DNA from 3 places in the Mixta mediterraneensis genome. Region 3 is predicted to be linked to each of the others. Evidence: predicted binding sites of a transcription regulator. Region 3 holds the regulator's gene; each other region holds the start of a gene.
What was found. Region 3 encodes Fur, which represses iron uptake genes when iron is present. Its sites were predicted from a motif close to ATAATAATGAGAACNACTATCAA; they were not measured.
Positions count from the first base shown of each region.

Region 1: a site for Fur is predicted at 3,398-3,420, ahead of QRY16_RS14665 (TonB-dependent receptor domain-containing protein). Genes of this name have one in related genera too.
Region 2: a site for Fur is predicted at 7,214-7,236, ahead of QRY16_RS12180 (TonB-dependent siderophore receptor). Genes of this name have one in related genera too.

Region 1 covers NZ_JASUAZ010000025.1:36,140-47,157, reverse strand. The annotation lists gene QRY16_RS14670 (hemin-degrading factor) at 1-835, opposite strand, end outside; gene QRY16_RS14665 (TonB-dependent receptor domain-containing protein) at 887-3,259, opposite strand; gene QRY16_RS14660 (Rdx family protein) at 3,505-3,801, shown strand; gene QRY16_RS14655 (PadR family transcriptional regulator) at 3,817-4,356, opposite strand; gene QRY16_RS14650 (siderophore-interacting protein) at 4,437-5,222, opposite strand; gene QRY16_RS14645 (hypothetical protein) at 5,611-5,820, opposite strand; gene QRY16_RS14640 (helix-turn-helix domain-containing protein) at 6,000-6,869, opposite strand; gene QRY16_RS14635 (DUF2474 domain-containing protein) at 7,049-7,216, opposite strand; gene cydB (cytochrome d ubiquinol oxidase subunit II) at 7,218-8,222, opposite strand; gene QRY16_RS14625 (cytochrome ubiquinol oxidase subunit I) at 8,224-9,636, opposite strand; gene QRY16_RS14620 (hypothetical protein) at 10,422-10,586, shown strand; gene yghX (YghX family hydrolase) at 10,913-11,018, shown strand, end outside.
Region 2 covers NZ_JASUAZ010000017.1:49,214-60,231, forward strand. The annotation lists gene QRY16_RS12150 (Fic family protein) at 1-424, shown strand, start outside; gene QRY16_RS12155 (YebG family protein) at 504-821, opposite strand; gene QRY16_RS12160 (SIR2 family protein) at 920-1,714, opposite strand; gene QRY16_RS12165 (non-canonical purine NTP pyrophosphatase) at 1,711-2,271, opposite strand; gene fhuE (ferric-rhodotorulic acid/ferric-coprogen receptor FhuE) at 2,627-4,864, opposite strand; gene QRY16_RS12175 (H-NS family histone-like protein) at 5,901-6,302, shown strand; gene QRY16_RS12180 (TonB-dependent siderophore receptor) at 7,293-9,467, shown strand; gene QRY16_RS12185 (ParD-like family protein) at 9,929-10,171, shown strand; gene map (type I methionyl aminopeptidase) at 10,171-10,956, shown strand.
Region 3 covers NZ_JASUAZ010000008.1:39,317-50,334, forward strand. The annotation lists gene nagB (glucosamine-6-phosphate deaminase) at 1-476, opposite strand, end outside; gene nagE (N-acetylglucosamine-specific PTS transporter subunit IIBC) at 810-2,840, shown strand; gene glnS (glutamine--tRNA ligase) at 2,994-4,661, shown strand; gene QRY16_RS07545 (hypothetical protein) at 4,898-5,293, shown strand; gene fur (ferric iron uptake transcriptional regulator) at 5,353-5,796, opposite strand; gene fldA (flavodoxin FldA) at 6,146-6,676, opposite strand; gene ybfE (LexA regulated protein) at 6,812-7,087, opposite strand; gene ybfF (esterase) at 7,249-8,013, opposite strand; gene seqA (replication initiation negative regulator SeqA) at 8,264-8,806, shown strand; gene pgm (phosphoglucomutase (alpha-D-glucose-1,6-bisphosphate-dependent)) at 8,832-10,472, shown strand; gene QRY16_RS07580 (YbgA family protein) at 10,732-11,018, shown strand, end outside.

The DNA of each region.
Region 1 (11,018 bases), on a different contig from region 3:
AATGCAGGGTGAATTGCGGATTGAAGATGTTGATCCAGTTTTCCATCGGCATAAGTTTCTGCACCGTGCCAGTAAAAATTTGGGTACAGCCGCGGTTGCCGACAAAAATCATGATTTCGTTGCCATCTTGCAGTGCCAGGTTCAGCACTTTTGTCAGCGCATCATTACTGACCTGCCAGGCCAGATCGGCATCCGCCACGCGAAAAGCCTGCTGGCGAGAAATGTTGTGGCGCTTTAATAAGCCAAAAAACTGATGTACATCGGTCATTGCTCGCCATTCGCTGACAACCGCGGCTGTGTCGATATTGTTGCTCAACTCAGCCGCAGTAACAGGCTGTACGCTGATCGGCGCGGCATTAGCCTGAGTAAATTCGGCAATCAGTGCCTGCCAGGACGCTTTATCGGTGTTTTCGGTGAGATAGATTTTCAGCACCGCATCACCATGGCGATCAAAGATTTGTATACTCTGGCGCTCGCCGCGCGTGGTTTGTTCATGCAGAGCAAAGGCGCTGTGCCATTGCGATAGAAACAGACGCAAATCGAGCGCGCGTGGATTCAGCACCAGCCCACCATGACCGCCTAAACGCAGGTTTTTATATTCGCCATGCTGTTCATGTATCGCATAGGCGTTGCGGGTGATGCTCATGGTTTCGCCGACCGCTTCCAGCGCCGCCAGTAGCGCTGGAAAATCGGTTTTCAGGGCCTGCGCATCCTGCCCGATACGCGCTTCGCACAGCTGTGCTTCGCTCATACCCATCAGCGCCGCCAGATCGCGCGCATACTTTTTCGGTTGTTCGCCCTTCAATGCCAAATAATGTTGGTAGATCGCATTCATTACGCTTTGCTCCCATGAAGATGCCCTGCACTGCCGCAGGGCTTGCTATTATCAGAAATCAACGTTTACACCCAGCTGGAAAGTACGGCCCGGCATTACCGCCAGCGCCTGATCGTTAACATCCTGTTGTGAGCTGCCACTCAGCTCACGGCTGCTGAGGTAATCCCGGTATTTACGATCGGTGAGGTTATAAATGCCGCCGCTCAGCTTGACATTTTTCGTCACTTTCCAGTACGCGGTCATATCCACCATGCCATATCCCGGTACGCGCATATAATCAGTGCTGGAATCGGTAATCGCGCTGCCACTATTGGTATAGCTTTCCCGGTTAGTGGCCTCGGCTTTTTTGCCTTTGACGAAGGTGGCGATAACGGCTGCGCCGTATCCGCGCTCCACATCATCCCAGGCTAAGCCAACCACGGCTTTCATTGGCGCAACGCTGTCAATATCAATGTACTTGTCGCCGAGGTAGCTCGACTTCGATTTCCCTTCGCTATAACCGAACGCCAGCGTGGCGCTCAATCCATTAACCTCTTCGAACCAGGTGCCAAAGTTTACCTTCGTGCTGAGTTCAGCGCCGTAAATGTAAGCTCTGTCGCGGTTTTCAGCTTCATAAATGGTGTAGATGTTGCTCGGCACGTTGGCGAATTTCGCCGGACTGCCGGAACGGGTATAGCGCGTGTAGGCAATGAAATTTTTGTAATCGTTATAGAATACCGAGGTGTTGACGGTGACACCTTCAGTGACCTGACCCTTCAGGCCCCATTCAACGTTATTACTGGTCTCAGTATCCAAATCCGCATTGCCGATCAACGCATATTGCTGCGTGCCTGCGTAGCTGGACCCCAAATTCCATGAACCGTATAGCTGGCTGGCGTTAGCAAACTGCGCGCCGCGCTTGTACTGCAAATAGGTCATTAATGCTGGCGTCAGGTCGTACTGAAAGGTCAGGGACGGCAGGACCTGCGTATCGGCATTGCCGGAGCCGTACAACGTGTCCATTTCAGATTCGGTTATCACGCTGCTACCGGTGGTCAGGCTGGAGAGATTGCGTGGCCTGGTATTTTGATACATCACGCGCACGCCAGGAATTACCGCGAAATTGTGGCTATCCAGGTCGAAATTGATCTTATCTTGCAGATAACCCGCCACGACATAGCTACGGCTGTCAGCTTCCGGCTTCATGGTGGCGCTGTAAACGCTTTGGGTCGGCGTTTCACGGAACGGACGTTCAGTCTCTTCCAGGCGTGCATTCAGGCCAGCGCTAACTTCATGGCGTCCCAGGCTTTTTGCCGCTCGGGTATCGAAGCCGTAAGTATCAACGTTGTAATCAGAGTAGACCGTTTTATATGCGCTAGCGCTTGATGGCATGTAAGTGTTGTCATGCGCCTGGGTTTGTTGCCAGTAAACGCGGGTCTGCAAACTGTCGATAAAATCATTATACGGCGTGTATTCATCGGCCAGACTGATACCCCAGCGACGGGTATCGCTCTGCTGCTGTGCGGTGCCGTAAAGCGTATTACCGGTGCTGTCCCAACTGTCGTAATGGGTGTGATTAGTTTTGTGGTAGTAATCGAAGGTTGCGCTGAGCTTGTGCTCATCATTAGGTTGCCAGATGCCAGAAGTCATAAAGGCATCGGAATGCCAGTTAGCCGGATAAGCATCCAGCACGCCGCTGTTGTTCCTGGTTTCCTGGCCATCGCGACGGCTGTAAACAAAAATACCTCGCAGTTCTTCATCGCCCGCTGCGGCGGTAATGCCGTTGTGCCAGCTGCGACTGGAGGAGTCGTAATCGCTCTGGTAACCAAAGTAGGTTTCTTTGCCCGGATTGAGATAGTCATCAGGCGTTTTATTGCGGAAAGAGACATTACCGCCAATGGAAGTGTTTGGCTGCTCAACAGACGTTGCGCCCTTCTCAATATCAACGCGCCCAAACAGGTAAGGATCAATATAATCACGTCCGATACCAAAGGTATTTAAACCCGCACGGCTAACATAACTTCGTCCGGTAGCTTCTGGCAGCGGAATGCCATCTACATCCAACCCAACACGGTTGCTTTCCAGACCACGAATGTTGTATCCGGTATAACCGGCGCGGTCAAAGCCACTTTTGCCAGCCGACGATCCCCCGCTGGCACCGGTAGCGCTGATTAGCGGCTCATAACGCATAATTGAACCAAAGTCGTTAGCACCGCGCCGTTGCAGTTCTGCCGCGCTAATCGTGGTTTTACTGCCCGCCTGTTTTTCGGTTGCCGGCGCGGTGACGGTCATCACCGGTTCGCTGGTAGCGCTTTTGCTGCTGGAGAGCGCCAATACCGTATTATCAGTGCTGGCGGCATATCCACAGGCGGTATGTATAGCAGAAGCGATCAGCGCTATTTTGTACAGACGCTGTTGTGTTGATCCCTGAAAGAGTGATGACATGAGTGCGAATTACCTGATTAATAGTTAGTATCCGCTCACTTCCTTGCTGACAGTATGAAACTATGGCTTTGTACAATAACGCCATAAAAATATTGAACTTATTTTAGGTCTGAATTGTTTGCCGGGAATCTAATGCAATTGGTAATCATTATCAATAGTATTTGCATTAAGATGTATCTTAGGCAGCACATTTTGTTAAACTTTGTCATCTACGAATAACCCATCCATTTGAGGAGGTAACTGACATGACGCCTAAACCCGCTATTGAAATTCACTATTGCACGCAATGTAACTGGCTGCTGCGCTCAGCATGGATGGCGCAGGAACTGTTACATACCTTTGCCGGGGATCTCGCCGCAGTCACGCTTAAGCCCGGCACTGGCGGGATATTTGAAATTAAGGTGGATGGTTTTTTGTTGTGGGAACGCAAACGCGATGGAGGATTCCCCGATGCGTCAGCGTTGAAACAGCGGGTACGTGATTATTGTTTCCCTGAACGTTCACTGGGGCATGTCGATAAGAAAAAATCCGACACGCAATAAACTCCAGAAAAATAATCAGCTTTTGGCGATTTTCTCTGCGGCTTCATTAAGTGCAGCGATAATCACCTGCAAGGTATGATCAGAGATCCCTTCCTGCGACAGGCGACCATTTAACGCGAGTTTCATGTTATGTATCGCCTGTTCCACATCTGGAATGCTGCGATTATTCACCAAAATAGCCAGCGACGATAATCGATCGATCAGGTTAGCCACATGTTCGCGGTTCTTTACCAGCAGGTCGCGCCCGGCATCGTTCAGCGAATAGGCTTTACGTGACGCCTGCGCATCGATCACGCGAATGGCATCCATCTCTTCCAGCAGCGTTAAATTGGGGTAAATAATGCCAGGGCTGGGCGAATACTCCCCTTTCGACAGCTCTTCAACCGATTTGATCAGTTCATAGCCATGCGCAGTATTCTGCGCAAGAAAGTGCAGCATTAACAAACGAATATCACTGGCATCCAGCATTTTTTCCCGACGTTTGCGACGTCCACCACAAGCACCTGAACGAGATGAAGGGTCGTTGTGACATGAAAATGCCGAATCCTGTTTCATTGCCTGCCTGGGGATGGAAAAAGTGGAGGTTGATAGTAGTCTGCCGCCTGGCAAAATTCAACACAGGCGGCGCGGGTAACTTACTTCTGATGCCAGTAGGCGACCGCCCGCACATAAGCCGGGTCGATACCGCGACGCACAGTGAAATAGTCGCTCAGGGTTTTTACGAACTCGCCTTCACCGGTCAGCCAGATAAAATACTCATCCTGCGGAATCGAAATTTTGTCGAGCGCGGCAATCAGCGAACCCAGATTGTCGCTTTGCATGGTGCCATTGCCAAGCCAGTTGGCGTTCACGCCCGTCAGATCCGGTAGATAATCGCGTCCCGTTTCTTCACTGGTGTAGGCAAACAGATGTAACTCTTCAACCTGAACAGCTTCTTTGCGGCGTTTAAATGCCGGTAAACCCGTTTCATCACAAACATAGAGCTGGAAAGCGTAATCGGTTGGTACAACCAGTGAGCCGCGCGGCCCGCCCATAATCAGGGTATCGCCAATTTTTGCCTGGGTCGCCCAGTCGCTGGCGACACCGCTTTCGTGGATATAGAAGTCGAGCGTGAGTGAAGACTCACCATCAAATTGCAGCGGCGTGTAATCACGCGCCGGTGGACGTACGCCCTCTTTCCATACAACCCCGTCATCGGTCATCTGTGGCAGCGCTAAAGCCCCGCTGCCTGCTTCCGGAAAAAATACTTTGATGTGATCGTCAAATCCCGGCGAATTGAAACCGGCCAGATCGCTACCGCTAAAAACGATGCGCCAGAAATGGTCGGCGACTTTGGTTTTGCTCGCCACCGTAATATGACGAAAACGCAATTCGTTGCGTACACGCTGCGGCGCACGGCTTAGGCTTTTGTTGTTTCGCAAAAATATTCTCCTGTCATGCGAGGCACACGCATCCGCATGCCGCTGCGACTGGTGATACCAGGAGGTTTCACCCGCTATTTAACAAATAAAAATCATTCTCATCTAAAGGCGTTCAAGATAGCTATGATATATCTTAACCACAATGACAAAAAATGCGATCGTTGCGGATTAAGATATATTTTAACCGTCAGCAGGCTGCAGTAAAACTGCCAGGCACAGGCATTGAGTACGAAGGTTAAGTGAGATGCAGGCAGTGAGGCATGCTATGGAATGAGAGATCGCCAGCAACGGTAAAACCGACCTGGCGTTTCCGATCGCGCAACGTTAAGCCAGTAGCAACAGGAGAAAAGAAAATTTAAAAGGTGAGCCGTCGCGTTAACTTTTTGATTCAGAAGTTATTGCCACGAAAACCTGGCGTAGCCGGATTGTCCTGGCTGTGCTGAGGTAACTGACCATCGCCCAGAATTTCATGCTGCGTTGCCTGAGAGTGTGGATGCAGCCCGGCTGGCGGACTGAATGGCTCTGCCATCTGTGCCGCAGTAAGAGCCGGAATAGCAGACAGCGCTGTAATAAGGAACAACATTGAGAGTCGCATCATTTCGTCTTTGTCATTTTTAGCCAGAAATGGCCTGAAGTGCAGATAAATATCCAGCCCTGACGGGAAATTGCCCGATGAATGCGCAACGTCAGGGTTTCGGAAGAGAATTTTACGCCGGACAGGGCTATTTTTTTATAAAATCGTGCGGTTAGTCACGGTTTACCGCACAAATAGTGCGGTCAGTCTTTGGTTACCGGGACGGAGAAAACGCCGACTAACCAGTCAGGTGTTGAGGCTTTGAAATCTAAACGCAGCAGATCTTTCCCCGAACGACGGGCCACGCCGAGCGCCGGCAGGTGCAGATAATAAATATCCGCGATAAAACGCGTCAGCTGTTCCGGTGTGCCGCTCCAGTGAATCATGGCGTACAAGCCGCGCGTTGCGGTCCAGTTTAACTGCTGCGAACTCAGCTTTTCCGCGTATTGACTTTCCAGCGCCTGGAACAGGCTAACATGCTGCTGTTCGGCGGAAGAGTTACCGGGGCTGTAGTGAAAACCCAGCCATCCGCGTTCGACATGTTGCCCGGCAAAGCGAACAAATTGCCGGGCCTGATCGGCGACACGATGCTCGCTGTCGTGAACGTAATCACCAAACTTACACTCCCACTCCGCTACTTCTCCACACATCTGCAGATCGTCCTTGCGTTCGATCAGCTCTGCGCGTTCAAGCGGTGAGCACGCCGGGATGCGGCCGTGAAAATATTTCACCGGCAGCTCGGGAATACGACGAAACACGCCAGGCGTTACCGCGAAATGGCTTTTAAAAACGCGGGTGAAGTTCTGCTGATTATCAAATCCAAAACGCACCGCAATATCGATCAGCGGCATGCGCGTGAGACGCAGCGCCATGGCTGACATTGTCAGACGCCGTTTGCGGGTATACGCCGCCAGTGTTTGTCCGGTCATCTCTTTGAACATGCGCTGCATATGCCATTTGGAGTAGCCGGATTTCAGGGTAATCAGATCGATGTTGAGCTCGTCGGTCAGATTCGCCTCTATCCAGTCCACCAAATCGTTGATGTACTGTTTCTTAAGAGTCAGGCTAAGCATGGTAGTTTATGTCGAAATGAGTTGAATTGAGAAATTCGTCACAAAAGCATAACAAAAACTTATAACGAACGTAAGGAAGGGTAAAGAAACTGTAGGGAAATGGAGGGGAAAACCGCATTAATTGCTTAGGGTACTAATTAAAAGGCTGGCACAGCCAGCCTTTCAGCAGAACACTTTGTTTAATGACTCCGCATACCGGCCGCCGTCATCATCATACGAAAGAGTGATGCCACCACACCAAGTGCCAGCACGCTTGCGCCGTAGATGATCACCAGCCACATGATGCGTTTCCACCATGGCGCTTTCGTTTCATTATGGGTTTTCATGCTGCTGACCTCGGTTTGCATATCAATGGTATCCTTCGTCTGCTTTGATTTTTCCGCGGAACACGTAATAACTCCAGAAGGTGTAACCGAGGATCATCGGAATGATCAGCAGGCTACCTACCAGCATAAATGCCTGACTTTGCGGTGGCGCGGCAGCCGCCCAAATGGAGATCGATGGCGGAATAATGTTTGGCCAGATGCTGATGCCCAGGCCAGAAAAGCCGAGGAATACCAGCGCCAGCGTTAACAGGAACGGTGAGTAGTGCGCTTCACGCCTGATGGCACGCACAATACCCCATGAACATACCAGCACCAGTACCGGAACCGGCAGGAACCAGAACAGGTTTGGCCGGCTGAACCAGCGATGAGCAATGTCGGCGTGTGAGAATGGTGTCCACAAACTGATGATGCCCACGATCGCTAAAAGCGCAATCAGCAACGGCGTTGCCAGCGCAGACATCTTACGATGCAGTTCGTTCTCGGTTTTCATAATCAGCCAGGTACAGCCCAGCAGCGCATAGGCTACCACCAGACCCACGCCGCAGAACAGCGGGAACGGTGCCAGCCAGTCCAGCGCCGAGCCCGCAAAAGCACGACCTTCAACCGGAATGCCGTTCAGCATGGCACCCACTGCGACACCCTGACTGAACGTTGCCAGCAGCGAACCGGCGAGAAAAGATTTATCCCAGAACGGACGGTGCTCTTCTGTTGCCTTGAAGCGAAACTCAAACGCGACGCCACGGAAAATCAGACCGATTAACATCGCCGTCAAGGGGATCGACAGCGCATCAGCAATCACTGAATACGCCAACGGAAACGCACCATACAGGCCCGCACCGCCCAGCACCAGCCAGGTTTCGTTACCATCCCAGACGGGTGCAACGGTGTTAACCATCATGTCGCGCTCAACCGGATCTTTGTTGAACGGGAACAGAATGCCAATACCCAGGTCGAATCCATCCATTACGATATACATCAGGGTGGCAAAGACGATAATCGTGAACCAGATAATAGAGAAATCGATCATCTTAGCGGTCTCCTTCCTTATGCGTTGCCGCTGACAATGGACGCGCTGGCGTTTTCTTCTGGCCAGGACCACCGTGCTCAACAACATGACCTTCGCCGGTAACCGGACCCTGCTTGATCAAGCGCATCATATAGTGATAACCAACGCCAAACACCGAGCAGTACACCACGATAAACGCCAGCAGGCTGATGCTCATATGCAGATCGCCATGCGCGGAGACCGCATCAATGGTGCGCTGCACGCCGTAAACTACCCAGGGTTGACGGCCAATTTCCGTGGTAAACCAACCCGCCAGAATCGCCAACAGGCCCGCCGGCCCCATCAACAGCGCAAACCACAGGAACGGACGAGATTCATACAGGCGGCCTTTAAAACGCAGCCACAGGCTGACCACGCCAAGCGTAATCATCAACATGCCCAGCGCCACCATCACGCGGAACGACCAGAAAATGACCGTGGAGTTTGGACGATCCTCTTTTGGGAACGACTTCAGCGCCGGAACCTGTTTATCCAGGCTGTGCGTCAAAATCAGGCTACCGAGATAGGGAACTTCCAGCGCGTATTTAGTGCGTTCTTCTTTCATATCAGGAATACCAAACAGGATCAGCTGTGTCGCTTCGCCCGGAGGGTTTTCCCAGTGGCCTTCAATCGCAGCAATTTTTGCTGGTTGATGCTCAAGCGTGTTCAAACCGTGCGCATCGCCAATCATCGCCTGAATCGGCGAGACAATCAGCGCCATCCACAGCGCCATTGAGAACATTTTACGAATCGCCGGATTGTCATTGCCTTTCAGCAAATGCCAGGCTGCCGAAGAGCCGACAAAGAAGGCGCTGGCAAGGAATGCGGCGGTTGACATATGTAGCAGTCGGTATGGGAAAGACGGGTTAAAAATAATTTTTAGCCAGTCCTGCGGCACGACAATACCGTTCTGAATGATGTAGCCCTGTGGCGTGTGCATCCAGCTGTTTGAGGCCAGAATCCAGAACGTGGAAATAATGGTTCCCAGCGCAACCATGCAAGTAGCAAAAAAGTGCAGGCCCGAACCGACGCGGTTCCAGCCAAACAACATCACCCCGAGGAAGCCCGCTTCAAGGAAGAATGCCGTTAATACCTCATAGGTTAATAATGGACCGGTAATACTGCCTGCAAACTGCGAGAAACCACTCCAGTTAGTTCCGAACTGATACGCCATCACCAAACCGGATACCACGCCCATGCCGAAATTCACGGCAAAGACTTTGGACCAGAAATGATAGAGATCGCGATAGGTCTGATTACGGGATTTCAGCCACATACCTTCGAGCACCGCCAGGAAGCTGGCCAGGCCGATGGTGATGGCGGGAAAGATAATATGAAAGGAAACAGTAAATGCGAACTGTATCCTGGCCAGATGAAAGGCATCTAATCCAAACATTGCTTACCTCTTTGCCACATAGAACACCATATATTTACTTATAGTTAACAAATTAAGTACAACGTTAATATTTACGTTGCGCTTAATTAAATTTCCGCCGCGAATTTAAAACATTTCGCAGCAGGGAAACAGAAACAATCGGGTGAGTAAAAACTATAACAGTCTTTTTTGATTTCGGTCATTGTTTTTAACAGGAAAAATCTATTTAAAAAGACGATTTAAACGTTAACTTCAACGCCTTTATGTGACACGCATGTTATATTTTGTGGTAATAAAAACCACTCTCCGCTAAGCGAAGCCCGGCAGTGAAATCCGCATCAATGCGCTGTTTTTACATGCTTTTATGATTAAAACCTTACCTTCATAAGCACTTTAAAGAGCTCATCACTCATACAATAATCTTATTTTTTAATGCGTTAGGCCCATTTTTATTTCAACCTGACATTTAAGCTATTTTTTCAGCCTTAAGGTTAATTTACTGGCTTTATAAATATGTGCGAACCTCCTTAGTTCATAACGCCTGCGCTGGCAAATATTGTTAATAAATTGAGTGCCATTTTGCGCACCAATTAACAGTTTTGTTTGTAAAGAAATTTATTAGGTCTCAGAGACTTCCTCGCCAGAAAAATAGCCGGTGAATAATTTATCCGGACGATCACGTTATTTTCACGTACCGTTACGTTATCGCGCTACGCCTCTGGCTGCCTCACCTGGCACGCTGTGCTTTGTTTAAGCAGCACTGCCTCCTGTTAATCCGGATTATCTACGTCAGCAACTATGTCCTTGTGCTGGTGCTGGTGCTGGTGCTGGTGCTGGTGCTGGTGCTGGTGCTGGTGCTGAAAAATAACATCAGTTTCAGGATGCTGATGGGAGAAAAAATTTGCCGGGCGGCCGAAACCAGGAGTTTATACGTCAAGACAGGAGTAATTTGTCCAAATATCAGTAAATAACCGGGGTCAGACACCCTGCTACTGATAGAATGCATGACAGGACAGCAACTGGTTTCACTGACAAACTACCATGGTTGACTGCTGAATTTTATAGCGAACTTCGTACTCTCCAGCCAGTAGCCGTCTGATTTTTCGGGGCTCGAACTACAATAATTGCTCCCAATGCGTGAATCGGTTAACAAGATGGTTGGGACCTGGGTCAATGCCTGAACTGCCCATGTCGCATCAAATTTGTTAGCCAGAGCCAGAAATTCATACAAACGAGTAAATCTGACAGCGTATTACTGGTTCACTTAATTTCCATCAACGCGGGTTAAGGAGTCTTTATGGCACGTCTGACAGCAAAAGATTTTCCGCAGGAACTGCTTGAACTCTACGATTACTACGCCCACGGCAACATCAGTAAACGCGAATTCATTTCTATGGCGAGCA
Region 2 (11,018 bases), on a different contig from region 3:
CATCCGGCTTTATGCCATGTCCTCAGCAATACTGGCTAAACGCACCGATTATTATCGTGTGCTTGAACAAACGCAGAAAGGCGATCTGGATATCACCGGCTGGCTGGTATGGTTTCTCGATATTCTGGATGAAAGTCTGCAACAGGCGATGATCGGTGTTGAACGCACGCAACAAAAAGCGCGGTTCTGGCTACATCATCAGAATGTGGGATTGAGTAAAGAGCAGGTTAAAGTCCTTAACCGCTTGCTGGATGGTGGCGAACAAGGGTTTGAGATGGGAATCAGTGCCAGCCAGTACCAGAAAGTCGCGAAAGTGAGCAAAGCAACAGCAACGCGCCACTTGACCGATTTACTGGAAAAAGGTTGTCTCTCTAAGCTGGCAGGCGGCGGACGAAGCACGCGGTATCAAATTAAAATGGAATAAACGGCTGTGGTCTTTAAATGCGCTGAAATCTATCGGAATCAAAAACGCCGAAAGCATTATCGCTACCGGCGCCTTATTATCAGGCTGCTTTAACGGCGCGCACTTTCTTGTTGCCGGTTGCGTCAGCCTCTTCTTTCACTACCGCAGTAGCGGACGTGGCTGCCGGTAGCTTGCTGGTTCGCAGAATATGCTGCACGGTATCTTTCTGCTCAGCAAGCAACAGGCCAAGGGTTTCAGCCTGCGTTTCGTCTAGCGCGGATTGATGCTGCAACAGCCAGTCGGTAAAGGCTTCAGCCATATCGAGCATTTTGTCGTAAGCATCGGCCTCTTTCTTATTGGCAAACGTCATCTTCTCTTCACCCTTTCTGACTACTACAAATTTTGTCTCGACAGTCATTTTCTCGCCTCCGATACTGTTAATATATACAGTATATCATGACGGCCGCTGTTTTTCACTGGAGAATTACAATGTAAGCAGCACAGACATCAGCAGGCTTAAGCGATTAATTCTTCGAGAAAATTTGCTAGCGCTTTGCGCGGGTCGTCCTCCTCCGACACGATCATCTCAATACCCCACTGGCCCAGCACCTCTTTTGCTACCGGGTTATTACGATTGGTGAACAGATAGGATTTAGGTCGCGCAGTCGCCAGGCCGGTGCGGCCCCACATTTTAGTCAGGCGGTAAAACAGCAAGCGAATATTGAAATCGCTGATGCTGTAACCAACAAACAGCACCGAATTGCCCATCACGTCATGCGTCAGCTTAATATCAAGCGGGGAGTCAAAATAGAGCCGCTCAAAGTAGCTGCTCTCATCCAGTACAATCGAAGTATCGTCATCAAAATCGCCATGAAGTTTGATGATATGTCGCTTATGTTCCGTCAAAGCCACTAAATCAGCAGCGTTGGCAACCTTTGAATAAGGCACACCGTGTGCATCATGCGCGGCCTCCAGCCAGCGGTCGTAATTGGTCGTGTAAATGCGCGAGAAGTTGCCTTGAGTGATCACGGTGTGGATTTCAGATGTTCGGACGTCAATATCGGGTCGATGCCATTCACGATCCATCCAGCTGCGTAACGGTCCCAGCGAACCCTTTTTCTGCTTATAGTATTCCGCCAGCGAAAGGTGGTTGCCATAGGTATTGAAAATTGTAGGATCGTAACCTAACTCGTTGGCGAGATGGGCGATCAGCTCATGCCACTCCGGCAAGCCAAGATTACGAGAAATGCCGGCTCCGGCAAAAAGTATCAGCTTTCCTGAGTCATAGGCGCGTTTCAGTTCTGGTTTCATGCCATTCCCCGAGCGGTTTTCAAGAAGTTGGCAAAGCGGTCCAGCGCAATACGCCGCATGGAGATCTCATTTTTCTTTTCGCCCATCTCTGCAAAAGTTTGATCGCAACCTTCAGGAATGAAAACGCAGTCCCACTGGAAGCCGCGTGTACCGGCGGGCTTCGGCGCGATAGTGCCTCGAAGTTCGCCAGAAAACTGATACATTTTGCGACCATCGCAGTAGCCCAGCACGGTTTTCGCCGTAACCTGTTGACTATCCAGACCCTGTACCAGCGCAGTAAAGCGTTCGGCGTCTAAGCGGTTCCAGAAAATACGCGTTAGTCCCGCCGGTAAGCCATTTAAGCCGTCCAGATATAAACCGGTGTGCTCGACAAACAACGGGCGGCCAATAATAGAAAAGGCTTTGGTTAATTTGTCGCGAACCAGTTCCAGCTCATTTTCGGTTTGAATTTCTTCAATACGGCGGGCGATAGGCAAAACGTCAACCCCAACAGGCTCAAGGATTTTGCGGACCTCCGCCAGCTTTTGCTCGTTGGCAGAAAGAAATCTGATTTTCATGCTTCTTCCAGGTTAAGTAAGCTGCCAGATTGTTTTTTTAGAATATTGTAAAGCAGAATAAATCGTTAACGCTGGAGAGTGTAGCGCAAATCGCCAGGCGAAGAGGGAGCACAACGGAAGCGACCATACTGCTTTTGACTAATAAACCGTACCCGGTAAAAGCCTGATGCGTTTTTTTTGCTTACTGTTAGCGTAGCAGGAATATCGATCAATAATTTGAATGAGTTAGCCGCAATCCTTAAATGCAGGGCCAGATTATCTGAGGACATCGCATCTGGCGTGGCAGAATGTCTTACGCACCTTCATAAAAACGCCTCCGAAGAGGCGTGTTTTCATGGCGTTCGCTAAGCGGCAATTAGAAGTTGTAGCTTGCAGTCACCGTAAAGTTACGCGGCTCGCCGTAAACGATGCTAGTGCCAACGTTGGTATCGTACTCTTTGTCGAACAGGTTATTCAGATTGCCCTGCAAAGACAGGTTTTTCGTAACCTGGTAGCGAGCGAACAGATTAACCAAAGCATAACTGCCTTGAGTCGCACGCCAGGTGCCGTTACCTGCTGGAGCGCCCACATCCTGCCAGACATGCGTCTGCCAATTGACGCCGCCGCCCAGGGTCAGATCCTGCACCATTGGCAGGCGATAGCTCGTGAACAGATTGAATGATGTGCGTGGAAGTTGCGGGTTGACCGTTTCTCCATCACGTTGTTCAGCAATATAACGCGTCCCACCGAACGTCATCTGCCAGTTATCGGTCAGCGCACCATTGATTTCAAACTCAATACCACGGCTGACAGTACCGCTCTGCCCTATATAGGCCGTTTCAGTGGTTCCTGCAATCACACGGCCTGTACTTTGCGCTACGTTATCCAGTTCGGCGCGGAATACAGAAACAGACGTTGTCAGACGGCTGTTAAACCAATCAGATTTAATCCCTGCTTCATAGTTTTTTCCGATCACAGGTGAAAGGTAGTTGCCATTGCTGTCGCGATAATCCTGCGGCTGGAATACCGAGGTATAACTGGCGTAGGCCGACCAGTTTTGGTTGATGTCATAGATCAACCCACCGTAAGGTGTGATGTTGTTCTTTTCCATCTCATCGGTCATCGTGGTGCGATTCCAGTTGGTATAGCGGGCCCCCAGGATCAAATGCAGTGGGTCCGCCAGAGAAATGCGCGTCGCGAGATAAGCCGATTTTTGACGGGTAATATTACTGTCAGTGCTCTTCGTACGTGGAGACCAGTCAGTTTCACGGAATTGACCGGTGTAATTGTTATAGTTCCCCAGCATGTCTGGAGAAATATTCTCGAACGCACTGTAATAATTATTTTCCTGGCGGTTATAACTAATCCCGGTCATTAATTCATGCTGACGACCAAAAAGCTCATAAGGACCGCTGGAAAAGGCATCTAAGCCATCAACTTTACGTTTTGCAGTGTTATAACCGGTGCCCCCTACCGCATCATAATTGGAGGAAGCAGGATATTCATTTATGCCAATGCCAGTGTTCTTGTCGAAATAACCGCTGACGTACATCATCTTGCTGTCCATAGTCATTTCGTTATGGGTACCATTCAGCGTGATGTTCCAGCCGTTATCAAAGTTTTGTTTCAGGTTAACAAAGATTTTTTTGCTTTCTTTATCGTTGTATGTCCAGTCAGGTGCGGTGTTGAAACCACGCCGGGAATGGATCTGACTGCCATCGGTATACCAACGCGGCGCACCGTTCCACATTGGGCTGTCGGCATTAATCTTCTGAAATTCGTAACCAACGGACAACGTAGTCGAGTCGGTCAGATCGGCATCAACCACACCATAAACAAACTGTTTTTTCGCACCATAACGCTCAATAAAGCTGTTATTGTCCTGGAAGCCAGCAACCAATCGGCCACGCACATTGCCTGATGCGCTCAGCGGGGCCGAAAGGTCGGCAACATAACGTTGTTTATCCCAGCTGCCATAACTGGCGGAAATATTGCCGGTAAAATCGCGACTGTCAGCGTGTTTCCTCACCATGTTAATAGCGGCAGACGGATTCCCCGGACCGGTCATCAGGCCGGTTGCCCCGCGAACCACTTCAATACGCTCATATAAAGCCGTATCGCTTTGTGCGTCTCCCAGATTCCAACGCGAAGCAAACACGGTCGGAATGCCGTCAACCATATAATTATCAATCAGGAAGCCGCGAGAGTAATAAGTGCGTCTGTCCATATCCGCAACGTTCTGCTGAATGCCTGTGGTATTGCTTAACACCTGCCCCAGCGATTGCAGTTGCTGATCTTCCATGCGCTGCTGGCTGATGATGCTCACCGACTGCGGAATATCACGCAAGGTGGAAGTCAATTTAGTTCCCGCACGGGTTACCGGCACGCTGTAATCAGTCTTTGTGGTATCCGCAACGCCGCTGTCCTCTGACGCACTGACCAGCATAGTCTGATTATCTGTCGCAGCTGATGTCGTGGTTTCTGCCGCACGCGCAGGGTTAGAGAAAGAAGCCGCGATGACAACCGCCAGTAGCGAGAGGCGCAGGGGGTTATGTTGCACAAGCGCAGCCGTGTGCACAGCAGTTTCCCTGACGCACTTAACATCGAAAGACATCGGTAGTTCCTCATTTATATTTTTGATTTTCTGCCACTGTTCACGGCCACGCTTTCTGCCGGAAGAACCTGATATGCCCCCCTGCTTCTTGATTTATTCAGAGATGCCTTCCCTGAGTGCCTCAGTGCGCTGGCGTGATGTTATTTGTAAAGCAAATGAGAAATATACGCATTGTCATTATCATTGCAAGAATTTGTTAACAACCCATGAAAAATTTCTCGAAACCTTAATGGACAAAAACTGATTGATAAAGAAGGATTTTTTTCAAATTAAGGTGTTTTTTGAAACCAGGAGCGTGAAAATTGTTTTAATGGTATTAAGATAGCGACAAGATTTTGCTGGTTTTACTTAAATACGAATATACAACGCTGCGCAAACCGGTGAGAAACAGCACACACCAGCTTTGCATTTGTATGTGTGGAAGCGTTGCTGGCGTTCAACAAGGCAGGCATTTATAGAGATAACCCCTTCGGGTTAACGCTATTTCAAATAAGCCAGAAAAAATTTTCCCGGAAAAATAAACATTCATTACAAACCGTTATTAACTTTTTAAAATTTGAGACCGTGCTGATTATTTTTGAGCCGTCCGCACATTATTTAAAGCAGGCATGATACCAGTGAGGATTCGGTTAGCGGTAATAGATGAATATTGCACCATTCTACTTGTCTCACTGGGCTAGTGGCACAATCTGTCCATATTTTATGGATACTACGGCAGCACCCATACGCAGAACTACAGGTTGCACTGCATGTTTACTGGCCGCGTGGCGTTATTTTCTGTATACCATTCGTATGGAGTTTTGCCGTTCTGTCTTAAGCGGTAAAATATATTTTGTCCATATGGCGATAATTTAAACGGCACTACAGCGAGCCATATTTTTAAAATCTTGCCTTTTTATGCTAATGCTTAAAAATCACATTTGTGCCTGGCGTAGCAAATAACACATTTCACCCCTTCTACATATTTCCTTCTCAACCTATTTTCCGTAAACTGACGTGCTTTATGTATATTCGTTTTAAATTTAAGGATTAATCAATGAGTGATGCGTTAAAAGCGTTGAATAACCTACGTACATTACGTGTTCAGGCCCGTGACGTTGATATTGATACGCTAAATGAAATGCTTGAGAAGCTTTCGGTGGTGATCGCTGAACGTCGCGAAGAAGAAGAAGCGGCGCTTGCGTCTGAACGAGAAAAAGCCGATAAGCTCGCAAAATATAAAGAAATGCTGTTAAACGATGGCATCGATATTGCCGATTTATCCCGGTTGGTTTCGGTTGAAGGGAAAACTAAAACCAAAAGAGCACCACGTCCCGCTAAATATCAATATACTGACGAAAATGGTGAAACTAAATTCTGGACCGGCCAGGGCCGCACGCCTTCTCCCATCAAGAAAGCACTGGAAGCGGGCGGTTCACTGGACGATTTTATGATTTAAATTTTATCGCGGCGCTTATCCAGGGCGCCGCGCTGTTTTATCCTGTTGCGCATATCATAAATAATACGCTACGTAGCCCGCATTCTATCCGTGATCACCCGCTGACACTCAGCCGTTTTTCCGGTATGAGCGCAACGGTATTATGTTCAGCGCTTTCTGCTGTTAGAAAATTTTTACATGCTAAATTAATAATATGCGTGTAGAAAACCATGCGTTACCAAACGCTCTAAAAACAGAATATAACAGGTTAATATAAAAGGGTTTTATGCAGGGAAAAGAAACATCGCTGAATTCTTTAGCATTATTCCGTCAGACGCATCATTGATGCTTCATTAAGCAAAAATTTTTCTATCTTCAAAACGATGCTGCCGTGAGATACAGCTTTCACGCCTGAGAATCCTTGCAAATATGTTTAATAACGTTCCGGTGCTTCACGCATCTGCACTAATAATTATATACGCGATCGCTACCTTCCAGTGCATAACCCATAATTTTCCTGGCGACATTGCTGACTATATTTAACGCTAATAAGCTGGAACGTGCGGTGCGTCATAAATCGCGTGCCGAAAAAAATTCCGCCCCTAAACCGTGTAGTCTGCAAATCATTTAACGCGATACTTGTTTAAATATGCCGTTAGGCGCATCACGCGCAGTGAAGTTAACACTGTATTGAACATCCCTTTTTTAAGTAGCCAGTTACAGAAAATTTAACGATTCAGGAAACACATTTCACCAACATCAAACTGTAGGCTCCAGCATGAGCAGGTCTGCCGTCACAATGACCTGTTCACACCCATTTTACTCTATTCACTTACATAGTTTATCCAAAAAAATCATCACATTATGCAGGGTTTTTACTCATTCACCGACTCACGGTTGACGTAGGTAAAAGTTTCCCAATCGTATATACAATGATAAGCATTATCATTATCATATGCATTTGCTTACAAACGTTAATTAAACAGGGAGTTTTCTCAAGTGAATGTAACTATACGTGTCCAAAAGCGTCCCGTCGCGCTTTTGCTGGCTGGACTGTTAAGTACTTCTGCTTACGGTGCTAATGAAGAAGAAACTGAAAAGCTGGCTGATGATGAAACCATGTTAGTCACCGCTGAACAGGAACTAAAACAGCAGCCGGGTGTTTCAACGATTACGGCGCAGGATATTGAGAAAAGTCCTCCTGTTAATGACCTCTCAGACATCATTCGTAAAATGCCTGGCGTCAATCTCACCGGCAATACGGCCAACGGTAGCCGCGGTAATAATCGCCAGATCGATATTCGTGGCATGGGTCCGGAAAACACTCTAATTCTGATTGATGGCGTACCTGCGACTTCACGTAATTCGGTGCGTTATAGCTGGCGTGGTGAGCGCGATTCGCGCGGCGACAGCAACTGGGTTCCGCCGGAGATGGTTGAACGTATCGAAGTTATTCGCGGTCCTGCTGCGGCACGCTACGGTTCTGGTGCGGCAGGCGGCGTAGTGAATATTATTACTAAACGTCCGACGAATGACTGGCATGGATCGTTATCGCTTTATACGAACCAGCCAGAGGATGACAAGGAAGGTGCGACTAAACGCGCTAACTTTAATCTGAGTGGTCCGTTAGCGGGCGAAGCGTTAACTATGCGTTTATATGGCAACATTAATAAAACCGATGCTGATGCTTTCAACATCAACACGGCAGAAAATGGGTCAGCGGCTGCGGGTCGGGAAGGCGTACGTAATAAAGATATAAATAGTGTGATTTCCTGGAAAATCAATCCATTACAAGTCATTGATTTTACTTATGGCTATAGCCGTCAGGGCAACATTTACGCCGGTGATACGCAATACAGTAATGGCGCAGGAAATGCGCTGATTGAATCACTTGAAGGCGATGAAACCAACCGTCTTTATCGCCAGAGTTATGGCCTGGCGCATAACGGAATCTGGGACTGGGGCCAGTCGAAACTGACCTTCAATTATGAAAAAACAAACAACACGCGCTTGCTGGAAGGTACAACAGGTAGCGGAGAGGGTCGCATCAACAGCAATACTTACTCCACCAGCCGTTTTGAAAGTTATCGTGCAGGCGGTGAGGTAAGTTTCCCATTAGAATTCCTGCGTGATCAAACCGTTACGCTTGGTGCTGAGTGGAATCGTGATGAACTAGACGATCCGGCATCCATGCAGGCAACGAATGCCTCCGGCGTGGTTATCGGCGATGTTAGCGGTGATGGTTCTTCGCGTAGCAGCACCCACTCTGCCACCATCAGCTCACTTTATTTTGAAGACAATATTGCCGCCACCGACAACACGGAAATTATTCCCGGATTGCGTTTCGATTATCACGACAGCTTTGGTGCTAACTGGAGCCCAAGCCTGAATATCTCGCAAGGTTTAGGCGATTATTTCACCGTGAAAGCCGGTATCGCTCGTGCGTTCAAGGCCCCTAACCTTTATCAGTCTACTGAAGGTTATCTACTTTCAACGCGTGGCAACGGATGTCCAGTCGGCATTGTCTCCGGTAGTTGCTATCTGTTGGGTAATAAAGATCTCGACCCGGAAGTCAGTGTTAATAAGGAATTAGGCATTGAATTTGCTAATGATGGCTACGTCGCCGGTATTACCTGGTTCCGCAATGATTATAAAAATAAAATTGTTGCGGGCACCGAAGTGCTAGGTTACGCCTCGAATGGTAATAATATTCTGCAATGGAGCAACGGCGGCAAAGCGGTAGTTGAAGGTTTCGAAGGAAATATGACCATTCCGGTTATCCGTGACGTGCTGGAATGGCGCACCAACGCAACCTACATGCTTCAGTCGAAAGATAAAGATACCGGCAATCCGCTTTCCATCATTCCTGAATATACCATCAATACTATGCTGGACTGGCAGGTTACGCAGAACTTTTCCAGTAACCTGAACTGGACAATGTATGGTCGTCAGAAGCCACGTGAACACGCCGAATCCCGTACTGAAGCGAATTCATTATCGACAAAAGAAGTGGGTGCCTATTCTGTTCTTGGCCTGAACTTCAATTACGACATCACCAAAAATCTGCGGGCTAACGCCGGTATCAGTAATCTGTTAGACAAACGTGTTTATCGTGAAGCTGAAGGCGCTTCAACCTATAACGAACCGGGTCGGGCATATTATGCCGGTCTGACTATGACGTTCTGACAGACATGACTAAAAAAGCGCCGGTAAAAAGGCGCTTTTTTATTTAAAACAGTCTATTGATCGGTTAAACCGTTTGCGTGTCATCACGCGATTGATAGATTACTTCCATTAAATTATTCAGAGATTAACGACATCCGCTTTGGTACTGATTTCAACGTGCCGGGTAATCCATGAATTTTTTGTTCGCCTGACTTTATGCTACTGAAAATTAAACTTTTTCCGAACGATTTTTTGCCTACGAAATTCAGTACATGACTGAATCCATCGTTCTTTTATTACCGAAATAAATTAACCACGTAGTTATACCCGGTTTTTCCAGATAACGTCTCAGACTTCCCCACCCTACTATGTTTGCCTTAATGGTTAGGACGGTTATTTAAGTGGCTTGTCGCCTGTTGCTTTTGAACTTTTTCTGCCCCTGTGACAATATATAAAACATATGCGTTTTATATAGGATTGATATGGGTATCGTAAAAATTTCCGATCTGATGCATGAAAATCTGCGCATCGCCAGTCAGGCAATGAGCCGCTCCATTAATTCTCAGGCTGAACATTGGTTAAAGCTGGGCATGTTGGCTGAATTATATCCGCAGCTTAACCAGCATGAGCTGGCACAAAAGCTTATTCGTGTTGAGCTGAACGGCGGGTCAGATATTCGTAACCTGATTGTTCACGACAATTCTATTTCACAAGGAAATGAATAATGAGTTCGGTAAGAATTCATACCATGCAGGAAATCGAACTGGCTCGAGCCGCCGGACATGCCGCGGCTCAGGTGTTGGCAATGATCGCTCCGCACGTTCGGCCCGGCGTCACAACGGAAGAGCTTGACGACATCTGTCACGATTTCATCGTTAATGAACTAAACGTTACACCTGCCAATATTGGTTATCACGGTTATACCCGGACAAGCTGTATTTCAGTTAATCACGTCGTTTGCCATGGCATACCGGCAGCGAAAAAACTGAAGGAGGGCGATATTGTTAACATCGACGTCGCAGTCATTAAGGACGGTTGGTATGGCGATACCAGCCGGATGTATTTTGTTGGGCAACCTTCTGTACGCGCAAAACGTCTGGTTGAAATCACTTATCAATCCATGATCGCAGGCATTAAAACCGTGCGTCCTGGCGCCACGTTAGGCGATATAGGCGCAGCTATTCAGCGCGTGGCTGAAAATGCAGGTTTTTCCGTAGTCCGGGAATATTGTGGTCACGGTGTTGGCGAAATCTATCACGACGATCCACAAATTCTGCATTATGGCTCGCCTGGAGAAGGGATGCCGCTTAAAGCGGGTATGATTTTCACCATCGAACCGATGATCAATGCCGGTAAAGCCGGAACCAGTTTGCTTTCAGATGGCTGGACGGTAGTGGCAAAAGATCGCTCACTTTCCGCACAGTGGGAACATACCGTGGCAGTAACAGAAAACGGTTTCGATTTGTTAACGCCATGGCCAGACGGTACAGGCGATTACTCGGCGATCTAATCCGGCAATACATCGCCGAAACACGCGGGAATCTTCATCCTGCCAGCAGCCCTATCCCCCTG
Region 3 (11,018 bases):
ATGCGCGTGCGAGAAGCCAGAGATGATGCGGGTTCGTTAAAGGCGATATGACCGTCATTACCGACGCCGCCCATAAACAGGTGAATGTTGCCCAGTGCGCGAATTTTCTCTTCATACTGGCGACATTCTGCATCAACGTCTGGCGCGTTACCATTCAGAAGGTTGATGTTTTCTGGTTGAATATCAATATGATCGAAAAAATTACGATACATAAAGCTATGGTAGCTTTCGGGATGTTCTTTCGGTAAGCCAACATATTCATCCATGTTGAAAGTGACAACGTGTTTGAAACTAACCTGGCCCGCTTTATGCATCTCAATAAGGTGTTTATACGCTTCCAGCGGCGTGCCGCCGGTTGGCAAACCGAGAACAAAAGGGCGGTCGGCGCTGGGTTTGAAGGTATTGATGCGGTCAACAATATGGCGTGCAGCCCACTTACCAACCTGGGTTGGCGTGGCCAGGGGAATCAGTCTCATGTTTCACCTCAGTTAAAAATTGGAAAGGATAAACGCTATACCGCTGTGCTAATAATCAGCCTAAACTGATTATGCGTTAACGCTATGGTAATCCTTTGTCTCGATAATTTGTAGCATAAAATAAGTTTGGCGTGATAGCCATACGAAGCCATACGCAGTGATGTTTTTTGGTGATAAAAATCACAGACGGGACGGTTTTAATTTGTGGGGCGAATTAAATTGTCATTACACTGCGCAGCGGAAAGAAAAATAGCATTACCGATCTTTGCTGCTGACAAAAAAACAGTAAGCGGTAGCAAAGCAATAAGCGTGTCTCACTAGGGGGTAGGGCAAATGTTAGGTTATTTACAAAAGGTTGGCCGCGCGCTCATGGTGCCGGTAGCGACCCTGCCAGCGGCAGCAATCTTAATGGGGGTAGGTTACTGGCTTGATCCCGACAGCTGGGGCGCAGGCAATGCGCTGGCGGCGTTATTGATCAAATCTGGCGCTGCTATCATCGAAAATATGTCTGTGCTGTTTGCCATTGGGGTGGCTTACGGCATGTCAAAAGACAAAGACGGGGCAGCCGCATTGACAGGTTTTGTCGGTTTTCTGGTGGTAACCACGCTTTGTTCACCGGCTGCGGTAGCTATGATACAGAAAATGCCGGTAGAGCAGGTTCCCGCCGCGTTTGGCAAAATCAATAACCAGTTTGTCGGCATCCTTGTCGGTATCCTGTCGGCAGAAGTGTATAACCGCTTCAGTCACGTAGAACTGCCAAAAGCGCTCTCCTTTTTTAGCGGGCGTCGGCTGGTGCCGATTTTGGTCTCTTTCCTGATGATCCTGGTCGCGTTCATTCTGATGTATATCTGGCCCATTATTTTTGGCGGCCTGGTTAATTTTGGTGAACACATCCAGAAACTGGGTTCGGTTGGCGCGGGTGTCTACGCCTTCTTTAACCGCTTATTGATTCCGGTTGGCCTGCATCATGCCCTGAATTCGGTGTTCTGGTTTGACGTGGCTGGCATTAACGATATTCCGAAATTCCTTGGTGGCGCGCAATCGCTGGCCGATGGCTCTGCAACGGTCGGTATTACCGGACGCTATCAGGCTGGCTTCTTCCCTATTATGATGTTTGGTCTGCCAGGGGCTGCGCTGGCCATTTATCATTGCGCACGTCCCGAAAATCGCGCCAAAATCGGTGGGATTATGCTGGCTGCGGCTTTTGCTTCTTTCTTTACCGGCATTACGGAGCCGCTGGAATTCTCTTTCATGTTTGTGGCGCCGGTACTTTATGTCATTCATGCCGTATTGACCGGGATTTCAGTTTTCATCGCTGCCAGTATGCATTGGATTGCCGGTTTTGGTTTCAGTGCCGGATTAGTGGATCTGGTTCTGTCTACGCGTAACCCACTGGCAACGCATTGGTACATGCTGATTCCACAAGGCCTGCTCTTCTTCATCCTTTACTATGTGGTATTCCGTTTTACTATCCAGAAATTCAATCTGTTAACACCAGGCCGTGAGCTGGCGGTCACCGGTGATGAAAAGGATGGTTATGACGTTAACGTAGATAAAACAGAAGCGGGTGAAAATGCTACGGAATCTCTGGCGCGCCGCTATATTGGTGCGATCGGCGGTTCAGACAACCTGACCAATATTGATGCCTGTATTACACGTTTACGCCTGAACGTTAAAGATTCGGCGCAAATTAATGAAGGCGTGGCTAAACGGCTGGGCGCTTCTGGCGTGATTCGACTGAATAAACAAAGCGTGCAAATTATTGTGGGAACGCAAGCTGAAAGCATTGCGTCTGCGATGAAACGGGTGCTAACCAAAGGTCCGGTATCCGCCACAGCGAGCAGCATTAGCGCCCCTGCAATGCCAGAGGTCAAACCACAGGCCATACTCAACAGCGAGAAACAGGTCATTGCTGCGCTGGTCGCCCCGGTAAGTGGTGAAATTATTGCTCTGGATGCAGTGCCGGATGACGCTTTCGCCAGTAAAGCCGTTGGAGAAGGGCTGGCTATCCAGCCGACCGGTAAAATGGTGGTTGCGCCGATTGCCGGAACGATTGTGAAAATCTTCACTACCAATCATGCGTTCTGCCTTGAAACCGATAACGGCGTTGAAATTATTGTGCATATGGGACTGGATACCGTGGCGCTGGAAGGCAAAGGTTTTACGCGGCTGGTAGAAGAGGGCGCCACTGTGGTTGCCGGACAGCCGGTGCTGGAAATGGACCTTGAGTTCCTCAATGCGCATGCGCGTTCAATGATAAGCCCGGTTGTAGTGAGTAATAGCGATGACTTTGCCGGGCTGAATTTGCTGGCAAGCGGACACGTTGTTGCAGGCGAAACCCGACTCTATGAAGTAAAAGGCTAAATACTTCATGGTATAACCTCAAAGGCAGGACGCGATTCCTGCCTTTTTTGATTTAAACGCTTAACAAACGGTTGTTTCCCTTCGACGCTTTGTGGATCATACTCCGTTACTTTGTGGTACAAATCACCCGCTATTCGTATTGAGGATTTTGTGATGAGTGAGGCTGAAGCCCGCCCAACTAACTTTATTCGTCAGATCATTGACGAAGATTTAGCGAGCGGCAAGCACAGCAGCGTGCACACCCGTTTTCCGCCAGAACCAAATGGTTATTTGCATATTGGTCATGCTAAATCGATCTGCCTGAACTTTGGTATCGCCCAGGATTATCAAGGGCAATGCAATCTGCGTTTTGACGACACGAATCCGGTCAAAGAAGATATGGAGTTCGTTGAATCTATTAAGCATGACGTGCAATGGTTGGGTTTTGAATGGAGTGGTAAGGTTTGTTACTCCTCAGACTACTTCGATCAGCTTTATAACTATGCGGTTGAACTCATCCAAAAAGGTCTGGCTTACGTTGATGAACTCACGCCAGAACAGATTCGCGAATACCGCGGCACGTTGACGGCGCCGGGCAAAGACAGCCCTTATCGCGATCGCAGCATTGAAGAAAACCTCGCGCTATTTGAGAAAATGCGTAACGGCGGATTTGAAGAAGGTAAAGCCTGCCTGCGCGCCAGGATTGATATGGCGTCAAGCTTTATCGTGATGCGCGATCCGGTGCTGTATCGCATTAAATTTGCCGATCACCATCAGACCGGCAGTAAGTGGTGCATCTATCCGATGTATGACTTTACCCACTGTATTTCCGATGCGCTGGAAGGCATCACCCATTCACTGTGTACGCTGGAGTTCCAGGACAATCGCCGCCTCTATGACTGGGTTCTGGATAACATCACGATTCCGGTGCATCCACGGCAATACGAGTTTTCGCGTCTGAATCTGGAATATGCCGTGATGTCGAAGCGTAAACTGACTCAGCTGGTGAATGAAAAGCACGTAGAAAGCTGGGACGATCCGCGTATGCTGACCGTTTCGGGCCTGCGTCGTCGTGGTTACACCGCGGCATCCATTCGTGAGTTTTGTCGTCGCATCGGGGTGACTAAGCAAGACAATATCGTTGAGATGGCATCGCTTGAATCTTGTATTCGTGACGATCTTAATGAGAACGCGCCACGTGCAATGGCGGTGCTGGATCCACTGAAGGTCGTGATTGAAAACCTGCCTGCAGGGCATAACGAAAACATCAGTATGCCGAATCATCCAAATAAAGCGGAAATGGGCACGCGTGAAGTGCCGTTTAGCCGTGAAATTTGGATTGATCGTGCTGACTTCCGTGAGGAAGCGAACAAGCAATACAAGCGTCTGGTGTTGGGTAAAGAGGTACGTCTGCGTAATGCTTACGTCATTCGCGCGGAACGTGTCGCAAAAGATGAAGAAGGTAAGATTACCTGCATCTATTGCACCTGTGATGTAGATACACTGGGCAAAGACCCTGCAGACGGTCGAAAAGTTAAAGGTGTGATTCATTGGGTTTCAGTCGATCACGCACTGCCTGCAGAATTCCGTCTTTATGATCGCCTGTTTAGTGTGCCAAATCCGGCGGCTGCAGAGGATTTTCTTTCGACCATCAACCCAAATTCGCTGGAAATTAAACAGGGTTTTGTCGAGCCAGGCTTGAAAAATGTGGAAGCGACTTCACCCTATCAATTTGAGCGTGAAGGTTATTTCTGCGCTGACAGCTCTTACTCAAAACCTTCTCAACTGGTGTTTAACCGCACAGTGGGGCTGCGTGATACCTGGGCAAAAACTGGCGATTAAAGTTTTTCATCGCTGACATTACAAAAAAACAAAAGGGCGAATAATCGCCCTTTTTTATGGCTGTAATTTTTGTCAATGCAGCCGTTTATGCTGACATACAGAAATTGCTCATTTTGGGCAAAATTGTGAGAAATGCGAGTTTAGTAAAATTAATCTATTACAGGATGTGAAATGATGATTTTCAGGTAGGCTATGCGCTTTAGAGCGTTGCTATGCGGGTTTTAAAAGGAAAATAAATGACCGATATCGCCCAGGAAGCCAAACACAGTGTTGTTGTTTTACATCAATTAATTGAACGTATTTTCAGCCGGTCTGCAATAGTTGATGACAGCTTTCAGCTCTTACTTTCCCATTTCCATCCTGATTTTTGCATGATAACGCCACAAGGAAAACAGCTAAATTTAAATGAGGTTGAAGAACTATTTTATCAGCTGCAAGGGCAGCGTGAGGGAATGCGTATTGCTACCAGCGAGCATGTGATCATTTCGCAACATATGAATGAAATCACCATCCAGTATCGTGAACTGCAAATGATGAACGGTAAAAATCAGAGCCGCATCTCACTGGCAATCCTTGATTGCAGCACTTCTATTCCGCGCTGGCGCTACCTGCAGGAAACGCTCGTTGCCTGACGTTCAGACAGAAAAAAAGCCGGTTAAAACCGGCTTTTTCATAGGGCTGCATGGCACGTTTATTTATCGTGAAGCGTTTCGTCTTCACGGCAGTCACCCAGCGAGCAGTGACCATAGAGATACAGGCTGTGGTTCGTTAATTTAATGCCGTGGCGCGTGGCGATTTCATGTTGACGGGTCTCAATAGACTCATCACTGAACTCGATGACTTTGCCGCAGTCCAGGCAGATCAGATGATCATGATGATGCTGTTGCGTCAGCTCAAAGACAGATTTACCGCCTTCAAAGTTATGACGCGTCACGATGCCCGCATCATCGAACTGGTTCAAAACGCGGTAAACGGTCGCTAAACCAATCTCTTCGCCCATATCAATCAGGCGTTTATATAGATCTTCCGCACTGACGTGATGGCATTCAGGTTCCTGAAGCACTTCCAGAATTTTCAGTCTGGGCAGCGTGACTTTCAGGCCAGCCTTCTTTAATGCGGTATTGTTGTCAGTCATGCGGATTTTGTCCTGTTACTTTAATCACTTTTGTGGCGCTTGGCCTTGAATGTCGATCTACACCCATTCTCATTTGCGTCTCATTATAGAACTGAAGCAGCGAAATGAAAACCGAGGGGAAATGCGGGAAATCACCGTTAGCTGTAAGGCATGTACCGAGCCGGGGAATTTCTGCAGGGTTCTGTTAACATTTCGTTCAGCCTCATTTCTTATCCAGAAAAATAAGCGGATGACCGATAGGGGTATTCTACAGGTTAAACGAAGAAAGTTAAAAAAATGTGGCTATTATTTCTATAGGAATTTTCTTTGGCTCAATGTGAGCCAGCGCCCACATTGAGTCAGAGAAGCTTTACGCTTCGATAATTTCTTTGAGCTGAAGCTCGTCAAAAATCTGCTTAACCCATTTATCAACGCGTTCGTTAGTTAGTTCTGGCTGACGGTCTTCGTCGATAGTCAGACCGAGGAAGTTTTTATCGTCAGCCAGGCCCTTAGATGCTTCGAAGTGATAGCCTTCGGTTGGCCAGTGCCCAACAATGATAGCGCCGTTCGGTTCGATGATGTCACGAATGGTGCCCATCGCATCACAGAAATATTCTGCATAATCTTCCTGATCGCCACAACCAAACAGGGCGACCAGCTTACCGTTGAAATCGATCTCTTCCAGCGTGGGGAAAAAGTCATCCCAGTCGCACTGCGCTTCGCCATAATACCAGGTTGGGATGCCCAGCAGCAGGATGTCAAACGCTTCCAGATCTTCTTTGGTGCTTTTTGCGATGTCGTGCACTTCAGCAACGTCTTTACCCAGCTGTTTCTGGATCATTTTTGCAATGTTTTCGGTGTTGCCGGTATCGCTGCCAAAGAAGATGCCTACGATTGCCATGGGTAAAATAACCTCTTAAATCCTGATGATGAGTTGTGTGCTAAAGCAGCACATTTCTGCGAATAATAGCAGACGAGGCAAAAGCGCGGAACTCGTAAAGCCGCGACATTTGTTTCTGCGTGCGTTTTGTTGGCTTCAGTCCAGCTTGAGTTGTGCCAGCAACATCTGTTCGATCAGTTCGCTGCGGCTGAGGTTACGTTGTTCCGCCAGGGTATTCAGCGCCTCAACGGCTTCACGGTTCATTTTCAGTTCGACACGGCGTAGCCCGCGCCCTTTGTCACGTTTCAGTTGATTGCGTTTATTGATACGCAGTTGTTCATCGCGCGAAAGCGGGCTGGTTTTAGGGCGACCGGGTCGACGCTCCTCAGCAAACAGATCGAGCGTGGTGCGGTCAGTGTGTTCTTTTGCCATGGCTTAATGAAACTGAATGGGCGCGAGCTCAGGCCGCGCAGATTATAAATTATTGGCGCTTACCGCGACAAAAATGATCGGCGGCAAATTTTTAGCGCGCCATCATACTCCACGCTAACCGCGTGCGCCAATCCTAAACTTTTGCTGACAGGTATTTGCTTTTAAAGCGCAAAAAAACGGCGGATGCTGCGCAAAACAGCATCAGGCTTCTCGGCATGGACCCAATGTCCTGCGCCATTGATGACATGTGCCTGCGCTGCCGGAAACTGTTTTAATAATGTGTCGCGATATTGATTATCCAGATAGGCAGAATCACCGCCGCGAATAAATAAAACCGAATGCGGCCACGCTGGGATCTCCTGCCAGCCAGTAATGGTCGCGTAATTGTCCCACAGCACCGGCACGTTGAAGCGCCATTTACCGTCATGAAATGATTTGAGAATGAACTGAATCACGCCCTCTTCATTAATCACGTTGCGCATTATCCTGGCGGTTTCACTACGACGTGTAACGCCGGCTTTATTCACCGCGCGGATAGCGGCAAAAACGTCATCATGGCGGCGGGTTTGATAGTCAACCGGCGCGATGTCAATCATGACTAATTGTTCAATACGTTCAGGAGCCAGCGCGCTCAGCGCCATGGCAATTTTGCCACCCATCGAATGCCCGATAACCGACACACGATCAATGTCATGGGCGTCCAGCGTGTCGAACATGTCCTGCGCCATGACAGCGTAGTTCATCTCTTCAGATCGCGGTGACAGGCCATGATTCCGGACATCAACCTGAATTAATGGGCGATCGTCCTTTAAACCCCGCGCCAGCACGCCAAGATTGTCGAGGCTACCAAAAAGGCCGTGAATAAGCAGGACGGGTAAGGAATCAGCAGTTGATTGTTCAGTTTGCAGACGGGCGTTCAAAATCATGGCAAAGTTCTTAAGTTTGAGACCTAAGCTTAGGTTATCATGGATTCACCTTTTTAGGCGCGCCGGTTCCGGCGGCATTAGGACATATTCTGACTTTTGCCCATAAACCGTTTGAACGCTAACAGCCCGCCTGAATTTAACTTTATAATCCTCATGTTAGAACCCGCTCACATTTCGGAACGCCAAATTTTGCTAAGGGCTTTTCAGGAAACAGGTGGTTCTGTCATGGGTAAGAACCGTACGGAATAAGATGAAAACGATCGAAGTTGACGAAGAGCTCTACCGTTATATTGCCAGCCACACGCAACATATTGGCGAAAGCGCATCGGATATTCTGCGTCGCATGCTGAAGTTCACCGCCGGTCAAACTGCGGCAGCTGCGCAAACCGCAGCGAATACTGAAGGCAAAGAGGCACAGTCCGTGCGTGCCGAATTGCGTCCGCAGGATCGCGTGCGTGCGATGCGTGAACTAATGCTTTCCGATGAATATGCGGAGCAGAAGCGCGCGGTTAACCGCTTTATGCTGATTTTGTCAACGCTCTATCGTTTAGATACGAAAGCGTTTGCCGAGGCAACCGCCTCACTGCAAGGCCGCACCCGCGTATACTTTGCAGGCGATGAGCACACGCTGTTGCAGAACGGCACCCATACGAAGCCAAAACATGTTCCTGGCACGCCGTACTGGGTGATCACCAATACTAATACCGGTCGCAAAAGCAGCATGGTCGAACACATTATGCTGTCGATGCAGTTCCCACAGGAACTGACAGAGAAAGTTTGCGGCACCATTTAAACTGAAGCGTCAGGGAGAAGCGCCAATGGCCAATCACCCCCGTGCCGGGCAGCCCGCCCAGCAGAGCGATTTGATTAACGTTGCACAATTAACATCACAGTATTATGTCCTGAAGCCCGATGTGGCGAACCCGGAACATGCAGTGAAATTTGGCACATCAGGCCATCGCGGTAGCGCAGGACGGCAAAGCTTCAATGAGTTGCACATTTTGGCAATTGCCCAGGCGATTGCTGAAGAGCGTAAAAAGAATGGCGTTACGGGTCCATGCTACGTAGGTAAAGATACCCACGCGCTTTCTGAGCCAGCGATTTTGTCTGTGCTGGAAGTGCTGGCCGCCAACGGCGTTGACGTCATTGTGCAGCAGGAAAATGGCTACACGCCAACGCCGGCGATCTCCAACGCTATTCTCGAACACAATAAGTCAGGCGGCGCGCTGGCTGATGGTATCGTGATTACGCCTTCACACAATCCTCCTGAAGATGGGGGGATCAAATACAACCCGCCAAATGGTGGGCCAGCGGATACTAATGTCACTAAAGTGGTAGAAGATCGTGCTAACCAGTTGCTTAAAGACGGCCTGAAAGACGTTAAACGGCTGCCATTACATGAAGCGCTGGCAAGCGGACATATTGTCGAAAAAGATTTGATCCAGCCATACGTTGAAGGCTTGGCGCAGGTTATCGACTTTGCAGCCATTCAGAAAGCTGGCCTGAAAATTGGCGTCGATCCGCTTGGCGGTTCCGGTATGGCTTACTGGCAACGCATTGCTGAGCACTACCGATTAGATCTGACCATTGTGAACGATGCGATCGATCAAACCTTCCGCTTTATGCACCTTGATAAAGATGGCGTGGTGCGTATGGACTGCTCTTCTGAGTGCGCAATGGCGGGACTGCTGGCTTACCGCGACAAATTCGATTTGGCGTTTGGTAACGATCCCGACTACGACCGTCACGGCATTGTCACGCCAGCAGGCTTGATGAACCCAAACCATTACCTGGCGGTGGCGATCAACTATTTATTCCAGAACCGTCCGCAATGGGGCAGTGATGTTGCTGTCGGTAAAACCCTGGTGTCTAGCGCCATGATTGACCGTGTGGTTAACGACATCGGCCGCAAACTGGTTGAAGTACCGGTTGGTTTCAAATGGTTTGTCGATGGTCTCTATGACGGCAGCTTTGGCTTTGGTGGCGAAGAGAGTGCGGGGGCTTCTTTCCTGCGTTTCGATGGTACCGCATGGTCAACTGACAAAGACGGCATCATCATGTGCTTGCTGGCAGCCGAAATTACCGCGGTAACCGGCAAGAATCCACAGCAGCATTATGATGAGCTGGCCGAACGTTTTGGAGCGCCGAGTTATAACCGTTTGCAGGCACCTGCAACATCAGCTCAGAAAGCTGCACTCTCAAAACTGTCACCGGAAATGGTCAGCGCCGATACGCTGGCGGGTGATCCCATCGCTGCACGTTTAACCGCAGCGCCAGGAAATGGTGCTTCAATCGGTGGTCTGAAAGTGATGACAGAAAATGGCTGGTTTGCAGCACGTCCTTCAGGCACTGAAGACGCTTATAAAATCTATTGTGAAAGTTTCCTTGGCGCAGAACATCGGGCACAAATCGAGAAAGAAGCAGTAGAAATTGTCAGCGAAGTGCTGAAAAACGCCTGATAAACGCTGTTCTAAAAAAGCGCCTTTCAGGCGCTTTTTTTATGTCATAAAACCGTAGCCCCGGCGGTAGTCATATCCAGGGCATCCGCTGTTAGTCCTGGCGTGAGGATAACCATCCGGAGAGCAAGCCTGACTCAGTTTACCCGGTTTTTTCTGCCATCACTGGCAAAGCATCGTCAAATCTGGCGTTCTGAGCCTTTAAGTATGGCCACTTTCCGCTATCTTTAAACTTATACAACTCTCCAGAAGGTGTATAAGTATGAGTGAGAAAATTCCTGTCGGAATCAGTGCTTGTCTGCTGGGGGATAACGTCCGTTTTGATGGGAGCCACCAGCGATTAACCTTCGCAACGGAACAGCTGATGCCGTTTGTGCGCTTCGAGTCCATTTGCCCAGAGATAGCCATTGGGCTGCCTGCGCCACGACCCGCGTTGCGTCTGGTAAAGCAACAGGATGACGAATTACACCTTTGTTTCAGTAAAGACGGCGGTGAAAATGTCACGCAGGCGATGCGCAGCTGGTCAGCGGAGCGGGTGAAATCGCTGCA